DNA from 3 places in the Ruminococcus sp. AF17-22AC genome. Region 1 is predicted to be linked to each of the others. Evidence: predicted binding sites of a transcription regulator. Region 1 holds the regulator's gene; each other region holds the start of a gene.
The links. The regulator LexA, encoded in region 1, represses DNA repair genes until DNA is damaged. The targets are predictions, from matches to a motif close to CNAACANNTGTTNG.

Region 1 (3,288 bases):
AACGGATTAAACCTTTGTTAAAATCAATCTTACCGTATTTGGAACCGTCAATTTCGACAATGCTGAAATCGCCGGTCTGTGTCATATCGTCTTTCAGAAATTTTACACGCACAGTACTGCGGTCGGCAAGTTTTGCGGCCTGTTTGGCACTGAGCGGAATCATAAGACTCCAGTTTTCATTAGAGATCAGTGTATACAAGCTGTCACCGGCTGACACTGAATTCTGCGTCTTTAAGTCTGTTTCATGGTACGCATTCTGGTCGAAATCTTCAGTGCTCAGTGAGGATACAGACTTGTTCTCATATCCGTCCATAGAGTAAAGAACGATGCCGTCCTGCTCTGCTTTACTTAAGGTCTGATTACCATAAGAAACCACACTGGATGTGGAATCGGAAGAATCTGATGAAGAAGTTCCTCCGGTAACACCGGCATACTGAAGAATGCTGCCTTCCAGATTGTACTTAAAACTGTAGGTAGTGTTAAATTTGCTGGCATTGAAGCCTTTTGAAAAGCTCTGGAGCTGGCTTCGGATGCTGGAAAGTTCTTCATTACTTAATTCTGTCGTGCCTTCTGTTTTTTTGGAACTGCTGATGCCGTATACTACACCGTTTGCATTGATCTTGGAACCTTCACGGGCATAATAATTAACATAACCGCCGGTCTCCGCTTTGTGAACGGTCTCCTCACGTATAGCAAGACCGGTATACGTTTCGTTTCGGGAAAGTGGTCCTGCAATTACCAGATAGGATTCGATGTTTGAGGAAGTCAGATAAAGAATCATACTGAACAGCATATAAATAAACAATACGCCAAACAGCATGGTTCCGATATTCATGCCGAATAAGTTTTTAAGTTTTTTGAGGATGCCGGAACCGGATCCGTTTTGTTTATTATTAACAGGCAAAAAAATGCCTCCTTTATTTTCTAATTCTCATTAAAAATCATATAAAAAGACAATACAAGTATTGTAACATTTTGTGGGGTATCTGACAAGAAAAAGGCAAAATAATTAAGGCAGAAAACAAATATATATGGAAAACGAACATATTTTCCGAATATCTGTTTGCTATTTCTGAAAGGGTATGTTATACTTTTTTTAAAAAATAATGTTCATATTTCTTGGAGGTGAACCTATGTCATACGGTCGAATCAGTAAAAAACAGCAGGAAATTCTTGATTATATAAAAAACGAAATTCTGAACCGTGGATTTCCACCGGCAGTACGTGAGATCTGTGAGGCGGTTAATCTGAAATCCACTTCTTCAGTTCATTCACATCTGGAAGCACTGGAAAAGAATGGATATATCCGCAGAGATGCCACAAAGCCCAGAGCAATCGAGATCATCGATGATAATTTTAATTTAGTACGCAGAGAGGTTGTCAATGTGCCGCTTGTAGGTACGGTTGCGGCCGGCCAGCCGATTCTGGCAGTAGAGAATATCGAAGGTTATTTCCCGGTGCCGGCAGAATACATGCCGAATGCACAGAGCTTCATGCTGAAAGTTAAGGGAGAAAGTATGGTAAATGCAGGAATCTTTGATGGTGATCAGGTGCTGGTAAAGCAGCAGGCTTCGGCATCTAACGGAGATATTGTCGTAGCGCTGGTAGAAGATTCTGCTACAGTGAAGACTTTTTATAAAGAGGATGGCTATTATCGTCTTCAGCCGGAAAATGATTCTATGGATCCGATTCTGGTACATGGTGATATTCAGATACTTGGAAAGGTATTTGGTGTGTTCCGCCTTTATCAGTAATCAGCAGATCATACTGCTGAAATTTGCATATGAAAAATCAAAAGACATGTCCGTAAGTCTTTGTATGACTCTGCGGGCATGTCTTTTTTGTTGATTTGATTTACATAATTTTATTATTGTAAACTTATTTTAAAAAATCAGCACTATCCAGTTCTTTTCCATCTCTCCAGATTCGTTCCAGATCATAGAAAAGGCGGTTTTCTTCATCGAAAACATGGATGATCACATCGCCGTAATCCATCAGGATCCAGTTGGAACCACGGGTTCCTTCTACCTGTTTGGGCTCATAACCGGCTCTTCCGAGCTGTTCTTCTACATTATCGACGATTGCCTGTACCTGATTCAGGTTGTTTCCGCTTGCGATAATGAAATAATCAGCAATTACAGATACTTCGTGAATGTCGATTACTTTGATATCAATTGCTTTTTTGTCATCGATCGCCTTGCAGGCGATACGTACCATTTCCTGTTCTTTATTCATAGTTATCTCATCCTTTCCGGTCAGACAGAAAATCAGATGTTATCTGCTCTCCTGCCGTTCCTTATGTAAGGTGTCATAATAGGCGAATGCATCTTTTGTTGCAGAATCGACATCATCCGGATTTTTGTCAAGATAAGTCAGGGTATCCCGGAGAATTGCATACATACATTCATTCAGATCCTCGAAAGCAAGCTTACGGACTTCAGTCAGGTTCGGTGCTTTATTTCTCGCCGGTTCAATATAATCTGCAATATAAACAATCTTTTCGAGGGTACTCATCTCTGGCTTACCGGTAGTATGGAATGTGATGGAAGAAAGAATTTCTTCATCAGTGATTCCGTATTTTGCACGTGCAATATAAGCTCCGAGTTTGGCATGAAGAAGAAAAGGATGTTCCTTTTCAAATGGAGTAACCGGGATATTGTGTTCTGCACACATTTTTAGTTTCTTTTTATTTGGAATGCATTTTGCGCTGTCATGGAGCAGCCCTGCAGCCTGGGCATCTTTGAGGTCATATCCGTGGACCATTGCCAGCGAGGCACAGGTAAACATAACACCGAGCGTATGCTCAAAACGATCTTCATCGAGATATTTGGAAAGTTTTTTCTGCATTTTTATAAAATCGTAATCAGCCATTCGTTTCGGATGCTCCTTCCGTAATATGATAAATATGGTGTTCATTGATATAGTCGGCAACTGCGTCTGGTACATAATAACGAAGGCTTTTGCCCTCCTGATGCCATTGGCGCAGCAGCTGACTGGAAATATCAATATTCATGGTGTCCAGCCGTACAAAATGACCATGATAAAGCTGTGTCAGACGTTCCATTTCTTCAGACAGCTCTTTTACGGGTGTATGGTCTCTCGTGGCAACTACGATCGTACATGCAGCACAGATTCTCTCGGGCTTCATCCAGGTGGTGAAACTGTATAGGGAATCTGCACCGATGATAAAGTAGTAATCGGTATCAGGGTTCTGCTTTCTGAGATTCTCAAGTGTGTGATACGTGTAAGATAAACCATGGTCATGCATCTCAATCAGAGAAAGCTCAA
Region 2 (3,288 bases), on a different contig from region 1:
CCCATTTTTTTCAGACTTTCGAAGGTTAAGCGTCCGTATTTCCGGGCATAGGTGATGCGGCTGGCTGATTTGGGACCGATACCGGGAACACGAAGTAAGGTGGCATAAGAGGCCGTTTCTACTTCTACTGGAAAATGTTCCAGATGGCGCAACGCCCAGTCACACTTTGGATCCAGCAGTTCATTAAAGTTTGGCTGAGACTCAGATAACAGTTCCGTTGCCTGAAAACCATAGAAACGAAGAAGCCAGTCTGCCTGATACAGGCGATGCTCACGCAGAAGTGGTGGAGGTGTTCCGAGCTGAGGCAGGTTGGTATCGTCATTTAGTGGAATATAAGCGGAGTAAAAAACTCGTTTCAGATCGAATCCCTGATATAATGCCTGTGTCGTTTGCAGCAGGGTATAGTCACTCTCTCCGGTAGCGCCGATGATCATCTGGGTGCTTTGCCCTGCCGGCGCGAAGCTGCGCCTCAGATCTGACATGTCGAGAGGAGCCAGCTGGCAGGCATTTTCCCAGGTCAGAGCATGTTTGCAGAGTTTGTTTTCACCTGGAAAGGAAGAGGTTTTTTGAAGATGCTTTTCTGAGTGAAAACTGCCATGGAGTCGTGCATCTGTATTTTGCGCATTAAGTTTTTCTTTGAATTTATTCTTGGAATTATCCGAAAAGATACTATGGTTTAAAAACTGATTTCCACGGCTTCGTTCCATGTATGTGGACTTTCCGATCGCCATCCGGTGAGATGCAATCGTACTCTGTACTTTCCCCATAGGATTTAAGATGTTCTGCATGGTTTTATTTGGTGCCAGTGAACGCAGAGCATCCTCAGTAGGAAGTTCCAGATTTACACTGATACGGTCGGCCAGATAACCGGCTGCGGCAAGCAGCTCATCTGATGCGCCGGGAATTGTTTTTACGTGGATATAGCCATTAAAATGGTATTTCGTACGGAGCAGAAGCAATGTCTCGCACATTTTTTCCATAGTATAGGTAGGATTGCGCAGGACACCGGAACTCAGGAACAGTCCTTCGATATAATTTCTTTTGTAAAATTCAATTGTCAGTTCACAAATTTCCTGAGGCGTAAAAGTGGCGCGCTTTACATCATTGCCGGATCTGTTGATACAATATTTGCAATCATAGGCACAATGATTTGTCATCAGGATCTTGAGAAGGGAGATACATCTTCCGTCTGCAGCAAAACTATGACAGATGCCGCATGCTTCTGCATTGCCGAGCTCTCCTTTCTTTCCCCGGCGGCTGGAACCGCTTGAAGTACATGCAACATCATATTTTGCTGCGTCTGCAAGAATCTGTAGTTTCTCCTGTGTGGTGTAGTTTTCATTTACAATTGAGGTGGTCATATTTGTATTATACAAACATCTGTTCGAAAATACAAGAGAAAATAGAACAAATGTTTGCGAAACCATATAATCTTATTACAAAATATCCTGTATAGTCAGTTTTATGGATTAATAATAAAGCGTTCCACACGATCCATTGTAGTTTTCAGGATGGAAAGATCGGTCTGCACATCGCCGGTTTCCAGAGAATGGTTGGCATTTTTGGTAAGGAAAAGAGGAACTTCTTTTTGTGTTGCGAGTGCCTGAACAGAATCTGTTTCGGCCCACGGATCAGCAGTGCCGTGAAAGGCAATACTTCCCTGGAGTGGAAATGAAAAAGTTTCTGCCAGTGGAGTAAACAGGATACTTTTTACCTTTAAATTGTGTCTGAAAGCATAGGCAGAAGATATGGCTGTGCCAATGCTTTTGGAAATAAAAAGAATACTGCCATAGGAACTCCAGTCAATGCCGTGCAGAAGCTGTTCTGTCTGTTCCGAGGCAAGTTCAAATGCCTGTTTCATTTTGGCAGAATCGCCCCTGATGTTTTCAGGGAGCGTGCCATAAGACACGGTCTGAATCTGATAGCCGTGTTTTTTTGCAAGACGGGTTGTGTAATAAAGAAGTGGTTTGTCAGCAGTATATCCGATGCCGGGAAAAATAACAGCCAGTTTTGGCGCATTTTTGTCTGCTCCGGCAGTGTATGCGGAAGCTTTGTCATAGAGCATCTGCTCATGAAGTTTTTCCTGAAGATCCTTTAAAGTGGTGGAAGTCATACAGAGATCTGACGGAAGGTAATCATAATCTGTGATGACACCGTTTTCTTCCGCAGAATAAACAATGTGTGAAGCACCCATGAGCTCCATATCTTCTTCAATATCTGAAAGTAATTCTTCGTATGTTTTCATTTTGATCAAATCCTTTTTATAATGTAGGGGTAAAAAACAAGATAATTATGGCATGTTTTAGCGGAGCTGGCAAGAAAATCCGTTGTTGCTCATAATAGCAATTGTGGGATTCGTCATTACAAAAGTATAAGTCAGGACAAGAGAGTGTGCATAACGATATTGCCCGTTTACTCTTGTGATGGTATCATAAAATATAAATAATAAATATTTTCAGAGGAGAACTCAGATGGCAATATCACAGGATGAGACATTAAAAGGAAATGAAAAAATAGAAGAAGCAATTCTGGGATTACAAAAAGAAACTTCGCAGGAAATGCTGGCGCATGTACTTACGGTTATCCGCCGGAGAATGAACGAAAACGGACAGGTGATCGTTGCTGTGGAGATGAATCCCGGAAATACTCAGATGGCAGTAAAAAGTGTCCAGACTGAAGATGGAAAATGTTGGTGGTATGCGTTTACCAGTTTTGATGAGGAGATGAAAGGCCCGGAATCGGTAAAATCCACTTTTTTGACGGATATAGGGAAATTGTTTGATGCAGCAATGACTGTTCCGGAAATCGAGGGTGTGATTCTGAATCCGTGGAATCGTACGATCATGCTTGATAAGCAGCTGATCCGAATCATCAAACCAGAAAACAAGTAAGAATTAAGAAAATCGATATTAAGTCCCTGTTCAATCTGGAAGTGCATATTCCGGCACCGGGTGAAGAAATATGGGAGATTTTATAGATGCAATAGAGGATAACCAGGAGTATAATAAAGGCATAATCAGATTTAACGCAAAGGAGAAGAGCGTGTATGAAAAAGAAACCTATTACCGTATCATCCATCCTGAGCATATTTCTATTTTTGGCAATAGCATTTCTGATCATAGGATGTTGGAGTATCACCGGTAAAGGCCGACTTCGAACAAAAGATACAATTGAACCGCTGCTATGCCAACGGCAGTGAAATCAACATTGAATCCTATGTTCAGGGAAGCCAGTATGATTATGTACAGATTTATCGTGCGGACGGAGCCCCGTCGCAGGGAAGTACCT
Region 3 (3,288 bases), on a different contig from region 1:
CACGATCGATGCACTTTTCGGCTATACGGTAAGCACCGGAAAAGGTAAGCCAACCAACTCGGAATTTATTGCTCTGATCGCAGATAAAATACGTCTGGAATACAAAAATCACTCTTTCAATTAGAAGTGTTTTAGGGTATAATAAACATAAAAATCCGGCATAGACCGAGAAAGTCAGATAATTTTCTGACAGCGGGAATCAAGGAGGGGTATTTACAGATGAAAAGAATCTTATTTGCAACATCAGAAGCAGTACCATTTATCAAGACAGGAGGTCTTGCAGACGTAGCAGGTGCACTTCCGAAATGTTTCGATAAACGTTATTTCGATGTACGCGTGATTTTGCCGAAATATGCCTGTATGAAGCAGGAATGGAAAGACAAAATGGAATATATCACCCACTTCTATATGGATCTGGGATATAAGAATTGTTATGTTGGAATTCTTCATATGGAATATGACGGAATCCAGTTTTACTTTATTGATAACGAATATTATTTCAGCGGTCCGAAACCGTATGACAGTGCACCATGGGATCTTGAGAAGTTTGCTTTCTTCTCAAAAGCAGTTCTCTCCGTGCTCCCGGTGATCGGATTCCGCCCGGATGTGATCCACTGCCACGACTGGCAGACAGGTCTTGTTCCGGTATATCTGCATGATTCTTTCCAGCAGAATGAATTTTTCTGGGGAATCAAGACGGTTATGACGATCCACAATCTGAAATTCCAGGGCGTATGGGATGTCAAGACCGTACAGGGTATCACAGGTCTTTCTGATTACTATTTTGCCCCGGATAAGCTGGAAGCATACAAAGATGCAAACTTCCTCAAAGGTGGAATTGTATTTGCAGATGCAGTAACAACAGTAAGTAATACTTATGCCGAAGAGATCAAGACACCGTTCTACGGAGAGAGACTGGACGGACTTCTCTGTGCGCGTGCCCATGACCTTCGCGGTATCGTCAACGGAATCGATTATGATGTATTCAATCCGGAGACAGATAAATACATTACACAGAATTATAATGCAAAGACCTTCCGCAAGGAAAAAGTCAAAAACAAGCTTCAGCTTCAGCGTGACCTCGGGCTGAACGAAGATCCGAACGCAATGCTGATCGGTATCGTTTCCCGTCTGACAGACCAGAAAGGCTTTGACCTGATCGCATATATCATGGATGAACTGTGTCAGGATGCTGTTCAGATCGTCGTACTCGGTACCGGCGAAGAACGCTACGAAAATATGTTCCGCCACTTTGACTGGAAATATCATGGAAAGGTATCTGCTCAGATCTATTATGATGAGCCGATGTCCCACAGAATTTATGCAGCGTCAGATGCATTCCTGATGCCATCATTGTTTGAACCATGCGGTTTAAGTCAGCTGATGAGTCTCCGTTACGGTACCTTACCAATCGTGCGTGAGACAGGCGGCCTGAAGGATACGGTAGAGCCATACAACCAGTACGAGGGAACCGGTACAGGATTCAGCTTTACAAACTACAATGCACATGAGATGCTTGCAACTGTCCGCAATGCCGAAAAGGTATTTTATGACAACAAACGCGAATGGAATAAAATGGTTGACCGTGCAATGGCAGCAGACTTCTCATGGAGTCATTCCGCACAGCAGTATGAAGAAATGTACAACTGGCTGATCGGGGACAAATAAATAATACAGATATCAGGAGGTATCGGGGAAACCCGGTACCTCTTTTGCCATTTCAGGGAGAAAAATGTCAAAAAGTTTTGCTTGACTTTACAGGAGATTTATAATAGCATATAAGAAGAAAACACGAACATAGGTTTGGTATTACACATAAATAAAAATCAAAATAAAATTAAGGAGAATCCTGAAATGATGAACGAAGAGAAACAGAAGGCGCTGGAAGCAGCCCTTGGACATATTGAGAAGCAGTACGGTAAAGGATCCGTTATGAAGCTTGGAGATTCCAGCTCTAATATGGTGGTAGAGGCAGTTCCGACCGGATCTCTCGGACTTGACATTGCTCTTGGTGTGGGCGGTGTACCGAAGGGGAGAATCGTCGAGATCTACGGACCGGAGTCCAGTGGTAAGACGACTGTTGCCTTACATATGGTTGCAGAGGTACAGAAGCGTGGCGGAATCGCTGGATTTATTGATGCAGAGCATGCACTTGATCCGGTCTATGCGAAGAATATCGGTGTTGACATCGATAACCTCTATATTTCACAGCCGGATAACGGTGAGCAGGCACTTGAAATCACCGAGACGATGGTACGTTCCGGTGCAGTTGACATCGTAATTGTAGACTCTGTTGCAGCACTGGTTCCGAAGGCAGAGATCGAGGGGGATATGGGAGACAGTCATGTAGGTCTTCATGCACGTCTGATGTCTCAGGCACTTCGTAAACTTACTGCAGCAATAAGCCGTTCGAACTGTGTGGTAATCTTTATCAATCAGCTCCGTGAAAAGGTTGGTGTTATGTTTGGCAACCCGGAGACAACGACTGGTGGACGTGCTTTGAAGTTCTATGCTTCCGTACGTCTTGATGTCAGAAGGACAGAGACCCTGAAGCAAGGCGGCGAGATGGTCGGTAACCATGTAAAGGTTAAAGTTGTTAAGAATAAAGTTGCTCCGCCGTTTAAGCAGGCAGAGTTCGATATCATGTTCGGTACCGGTATCTCCAGAGAGGGTGAGATCCTTGATCTTGCAGCAGAATGCAATGTAGTGAATAAGAGCGGTGCATGGTACTCTTACAATGGAGAGCGTATCGGTCAGGGACGTGAGAACGTCAAGATCTTTCTGAAAGATCATCCGGAGATCTGCGAAGAAATCGAGAAGAAAGTAAGAATCCAGTACCATCTGCTTCCGGGCGAAGAACCGGAGAACGCAGAACAGAACGGAGAAGAGCAGGAATAATTAAATGACAGATATGGAACAGCAGAGAAAGGCCCGTAAGAAGGCACTGCGTCTTCTGGAACATATGGATCGTACGGAGAAGGGATTGACGGATCGCCTTCTCCGTGCCGGTTTTTCAGAAGAACTTGCAGAGGATGCCGTCTCTTATGTAAAGGATTATGGTTATATCAATGACCGGAGATACGCACTGAATTATATCATGTACAGGATTCACGATAAGAGCCGTCAGAAGATATTTCAGGAGCTTTCCGGGAAGGGAATCGACCGTCAGACGATACAGGATGCATGGGAGGAAGCAGAGGAGCTTGAGACACCGGATGAAAGGGCACTTCTCCGCCAGATGGTCGGGAAAAAGTACGAGCCCGGAGCAGAGCTTGATGAGCGTGAGAT

Region 2: a site for LexA is predicted at 1,405-1,418, ahead of DWW86_RS14775 (putative DNA modification/repair radical SAM protein). Genes of this name have one in related genera too.
Region 3: a site for LexA is predicted at 1,793-1,806, ahead of recA (recombinase RecA). Genes of this name have one in related genera too.

The regions. Positions count from the first base shown of each region.
Region 1 covers NZ_QRXT01000001.1:378,570-381,857, reverse strand. Annotated here, with positions in the region: gene DWW86_RS02000 (biotin/lipoyl attachment domain-containing protein) at 1-904, opposite strand, end outside; gene lexA (transcriptional repressor LexA) at 1,134-1,754, shown strand; gene rsfS (ribosome silencing factor) at 1,879-2,235, opposite strand; gene yqeK (bis(5'-nucleosyl)-tetraphosphatase (symmetrical) YqeK) at 2,275-2,871, opposite strand; gene nadD (nicotinate-nucleotide adenylyltransferase) at 2,864-3,288, opposite strand, start outside.
Region 2 covers NZ_QRXT01000013.1:41,187-44,474, forward strand. Annotated here, with positions in the region: gene DWW86_RS14775 (putative DNA modification/repair radical SAM protein) at 1-1,361, opposite strand, end outside; gene DWW86_RS14780 (alpha/beta hydrolase) at 1,463-2,245, opposite strand; gene DWW86_RS14785 (SseB family protein) at 2,472-2,891, shown strand; gene DWW86_RS14790 (transglutaminase-like domain-containing protein) at 3,171-3,288, shown strand, end outside.
Region 3 covers NZ_QRXT01000002.1:194,846-198,133, forward strand. Annotated here, with positions in the region: gene spo0A (sporulation transcription factor Spo0A) at 1-124, shown strand, start outside; gene glgA (glycogen synthase GlgA) at 220-1,668, shown strand; gene recA (recombinase RecA) at 1,855-2,898, shown strand; gene DWW86_RS04180 (regulatory protein RecX) at 2,903-3,288, shown strand, end outside.